DNA from 2 places in the Streptomyces armeniacus genome. Region 1 is predicted to be linked to the other one. Evidence: riboswitches for the same ligand, from Rfam matches in the RefSeq annotation. Region 1 holds a riboswitch; the other holds the start of a gene.
The links. A riboswitch is a leader RNA that binds a small molecule or an ion and turns the genes downstream of it on or off. The one in region 1 is predicted to bind glycine.
Positions count from the first base shown of each region.

Region 2: it holds a riboswitch for glycine, as region 1 does, so the genes downstream of both, gcvP (aminomethyl-transferring glycine dehydrogenase) here and gcvT (glycine cleavage system aminomethyltransferase GcvT) in region 1, are expected to answer to the same signal.

Region 1 covers NZ_CP031320.1:4,242,175-4,244,557, forward strand. Annotated here, with positions in the region: gene gcvT (glycine cleavage system aminomethyltransferase GcvT) at 1-1,145, opposite strand, end outside; glycine riboswitch at 1,287-1,385, opposite strand; gene DVA86_RS18300 (AAA family ATPase) at 1,525-2,181, shown strand; gene DVA86_RS18305 (hypothetical protein) at 2,315-2,383, opposite strand, start outside.
Region 2 covers NZ_CP031320.1:4,373,073-4,375,455, reverse strand. Annotated here, with positions in the region: gene gcvP (aminomethyl-transferring glycine dehydrogenase) at 1-1,409, opposite strand, end outside; glycine riboswitch at 1,598-1,696, opposite strand; gene DVA86_RS18925 (PRC-barrel domain-containing protein) at 1,841-2,242, shown strand; gene DVA86_RS18920 (DNA polymerase IV) at 2,134-2,383, opposite strand, start outside.

The DNA.
Region 1 (2,383 bases):
TAGAACGGCAGGGCGACGACTTCGTACGGTTCATGCGTACCGCGGATGTCCACCGCGACGCCGCTCGTGCCGGGCTCGGCGTGTGCCGCGTCCACGTACGCGATCGCGATCGGCTTGCCCAGCGTCGGCGACGGGGCGCCGGAGGTGACCTCGCCGACGACGGCGGGCGCCTCGGCGCCGCCCGCGACGACCACGGGGTAGCCCGCGCGGGGCACCCGGCGGCCCTCCGCGACCAGGCCGACCAGCTTGCGCGGCGGCGCCGTGGCCGCCTGCTCGGCGGCGGCCTCCAGCGCGGCGCGGCCGACGAAGCGGCCGTCGTTCGCCGTCTTCTCGAACTTCACGGTCCGCCCCAGCCCCGCGTCGAAGGGCGTCGTCTCCCGGCTCAGCTCGTGCCCGTACAGCGGCATGCCCGCCTCCAGCCGCAGCGTGTCCCGGCAGCTCAGCCCGCACGGCACCAGCCCGGCCTTCTCGCCGGCCTCGGTCAGCGCCTCCCATACGGCCACGGCGTCGCCGGGCGCGACGAACAGCTCGAAGCCGTCCTCGCCCGTGTAGCCCGTACGGGCGATCAGCGCCTCCGCGCCGGCGACCGTGCCGGGCAGGCCCGCGTAGTACCTGAGGCCGTCCAGGTCCGCGTCCGTCAGGCCCCGCAGGATGCCGGCGGCCTCGGGGCCCTGGACGGCGAGCAGGGCGTACGCCTCGCGGTCGTCCCGTACGGCGGCATCGAAGCCCGCCTGGCGCTCGTTCAGCGCGTCGAGGACGACCTGGGAGTTCGCGGCATTGGCGACGACCATGTACGTGTCCTCGGCCAGCCGGTACACGATCAGGTCGTCGAGGATGCCGCCCCGCTCGTCGCAGATCATGGTGTAGCGCGCCCGGCCCGGCTTGACCGCCGAGAGATTGCCGATCAGCGCGTAGTCCAGCAGTTCGGCCGCCTGCGGCCCGGTGACGGTGAGCTCGCCCATGTGCGAGAGGTCGAAGAGGCCCGCGCGGTCGCGTACGGCGTGGTGCTCGTCGCGCTCGCTGCCGTACCGCAGCGGCATGTCCCAGCCCGCGAAGTCGGTCATGGTGGCGCCGAGCGCGCGATGGGTCGCGTCGAGCGCGGTCTTGCGCGGCGGACTGCTGGGCGTACTGGGCGTACTCGTCATGTCAGGCTCCCGGAAACGGCGACACTGATGTCCTCCCCATCTGTCATCGGAACCTGAGAGGTTCGCCACGAGCCCGCGAGCACGGACGGTGACTTGCACCTTGGGTGGGACCGCCAGGGCGGCCCGCTTTTCAGATCTGCCTCGTCCTGCGCGGTATCGGGGCCTGAGAGATTCAAGGGAGGATCTTGCTCCTTCGGCGCCCCGGCGGCGTACTGCCGGGGACTCTCCCGCGCGGATTCAAGCGGCCTGTATGGAGTTGGCGTCCACATCATCGCACGGCGCGGTCGGCGGGCAATCGCCTTGTCCCTCATTACCTTTTCTTGACACTCTCGATGCAGACCGCGGAGCCAGGGCGGTGCCAACTGGGGGAGGACATCAGGTGGAGAGCCTGGGCAGTGCGTACGCGACGCCGACCGGGGCGGGCCTGCCCGCCCGTACGGCCGTCCCCGTGGCGGGGCGCGACCTGCGCGGAACGGCGGTGGCCAGAACGCTGCGCTTCCCCGCCGGGGACCGGATCGTCGTCTCCGGGCTGCCCGGAAGCGGCAAGTCCACCCTGATCCGCCGCACCGTCGCCGTCGACCACGAGTCCGTCCGCCGTATCGACTCGCAGGACATGCGGGAGCGCTGGGAGCGCCGGCTGCCGCGCTGGATGCCGTACGTCGTCTACCGCCCGCTCGTACGCGCCGCGCACTACGCCGGACTGCGCGGCGCGCTCGCCTCCGGCGCCAGCGTCGTGGTGCACGACTGCGGCACGCAGACCTGGGTACGCCGCTGGCTGGCCGCCGACGCGCGGCGCCGCGGGCGCGGCCTGCACCTCGTGCTGCTGGACGTGCCGCCGGACACGGCGCTGGCCGGGCAGGCGGAGCGGGGGCGGGGCGTCTCGGGGTACGCGTTCGCCCGCCACCGCCGTGCCGTACAGCGGCTGCTCGCGGACGTGGAGGAGGGCCAACTCCCGGACGGCTGCGTCTCGGTGATCCTCCTGGACCGCGACGCGGCGGCCGCGCTGCGCGGAGTGGCCTTCGACCGCAACGCCTGACAAGCGAGCCGAAAGGCGCGCCCAGCGCGCCGAGCGCGGATAAAGGCCCCCACACGCACACGGCCCGCCGTCCCGGTGGGGACGACGGGCCGCGTACGAGGACAGCGTGGAACGCGTGGCCGGAGCCTTCGCGTTACTGAAGCACCTCGGACTCGGTCTGCGACTGCGGCGCCTGCTCCTGGAGCTCCTGCTGCTGCCCCTG
Region 2 (2,383 bases), 130 kb from region 1:
CGCAGCAGCTCCGCGGGGAGCGCGTCGGCGGTGGCGCCGTCCAGCGCGTCGATGTCGGCCTCGACCCCGAACGCCCGCCAGACGGCGGCCAGCTGGGCGCGCCCGGTGGTCTCGTCGCAGGAGATCCCGACGTGGTCGGCGTCGGTCAGGCGGAGGTTGACGCCCGCCTCCCGCGCCGCCGCGACGACCTGCGCGGCCCGGCCCTCGACGCGCGCGGTGACCGTGTCGAAGTAGGCGCCGTGCACGACATCCACGCCGCCGTCCCGCAGCCCGGCGGCGAGCAGGGCGGCGTACCGGTGCGTGCGCCGGGCGATGCCCGCCAGGCCGTCGGGGCCGTGGTAGACGGCGTACATCCCGGCCATCACGGCGAGCAGCACCTGTGCCGTACAGATGTTGCTGGTGGCCTTCTCACGGCGGATGTGCTGCTCGCGGGTCTGCAGCGCCAGCCGGTACGCCTGGTTGCCGTCCACGTCCTTGGAGACGCCGACGAGCCGGCCGGGCAGGCTGCGCGCGAACGTGTCCTGCACCGCCATGTAGCCCGCGTGCGGCCCCCCGAAGCCCATCGGGACGCCGAAGCGCTGGCTGGAGCCGACGGCGATGTCCGCGCCGAGGTCTCCGGGCGAGGTGAGCAGGGTCAGCGACAGCAGGTCGGCGGCGACGGTGACGATCGCGCCGAGCTCGTGCGCCTGCTCGATGACGGCGCGCGGGTCGCGTACGGCGCCGGACGCGCCCGGGTACTGCAGCAGCACGCCGAACACGCCGCGCTCGGCCACCTCCGCCGGGATGCCGTCGCGGAGGTCGGCGACGACGGTCTCGACCCCGGCCGGCTCCGCGCGCGTACGGATGACGGCGATGGTCTGCGGCAGGCAGTCGGCGTCGATCACGTACACGCCCTGCTTGACCTTGCCGACCCGCCGGGACAGCGCGACGGCCTCGGCGGCGGCGGTGGGCTCGTCGAGGAGCGAGGCGCCGGAGGTGGGCAGTCCGGTCAACTCGGCGACGACGGTCTGGAAGTTGAGCAGGGCCTCGAGCCGGCCCTGCGAGATCTCGGGCTGGTACGGCGTGTACGCGGTGTACCAGGCGGGGTTCTCCAGGACGTTGCGGAGAATGACGGGCGGCGTGAACGTGCCGTGGTAGCCCAGCCCGATCATCGGGTGGAGGACCTGGTTCCGCTGGGCGAGCCCGCGCAGTTCGGCGAGCACCTCCGCCTCGCTTCGCGCGTCGGGCAGCCCGAGCGACTCGGTGCTCTTGATCACGTCGGGCACGGCGGCGGCGGTGAGCTCGTCGAGGGAGCCGTATCCGACCTGCGCCAGCATCTTGGCCTGATCCGCCGCGTCCGGCCCGATGTGGCGGCGCTCGAACGGTACGGCGCTCTCCAGCTCGGCGAGAGAATTGCGGTTGGCGGTCATCTGCGGGGGCCTCCTGGGTCTCTGCGACCTGCGAGGGGCACCATGACGGTGCCCGGACGGCCTCCCCCTCTGTCATCTCAACCTGAGAGCTTCACCGGTCCCGCCCGCTCGCGGGCCGGTCCGGCTTTCACCGTCGGTGAGGGGGACTTCGGCACTCGTCCGCGGCCCGCCCTGCTTTCCAGAGTGACCTCGTCCGTACGGTACGTGAGCCTGAGAGATTCCGGGGAGGAGTTGCTCCTTCGGCGCCTCCGGCACATCTTGCCGGAGAACTCTCCCGTACAGGGTCGACAGCCGTCTTCGAGAGTACCAGCGAGGTTCAGAACGGGTACCCGCAGCGTCAACCGGAGGCCACCGGAATGTCGCTTTTGCTGATCCTGAGGGATTCTGTACTCACGGACATTCCGGAATGACTGCGACCAGTTGGAGGGATCGTGCAGACCGAGATCGATCCGCGGAGCCTGATCGGCCGCAAGGCATTCGACCGCGACGGTGCGCGGATCGGCACCGTCGACGAGGTGTACCTCGACGATGCCACGGGCCAGCCCGAGTGGGCGGCCGTACGGACGGGCCTGTTCAGCCGCGACGCCTTCGTCCCGCTCGAGCCGAGCGAACTGGACGGCGACGCCCTGCGGATTCCCTTCGAACGCGCCCTGATCAAGGACGCGCCGGACTTCGGCGTGGGCCGCCACCTCTCGCCGGAGCAGGAGCTGCAGCTGTACCACCACTACGGCCTCGACGTGCCCGCCACCGGCTCCGAGCCGCCGGGCCCGCCCGCGCCGGACCCGGAGTTCGGCCGCATCGCGGGCTCGGAGGACCGTCCGGCCGGAGGCTGACCGGCCGGGGGCTCACCGGCCGGGGGCTGACCGGCCGGGGACTCACCGGCCGGGGACTCACCGTCTGCCGTGTGGTCCGGCCCGGCGCCGCCCCGTACGGGCTCCTCCGCCCGCGGGGGCGCGCCCTCGCCTGCCGCCGTC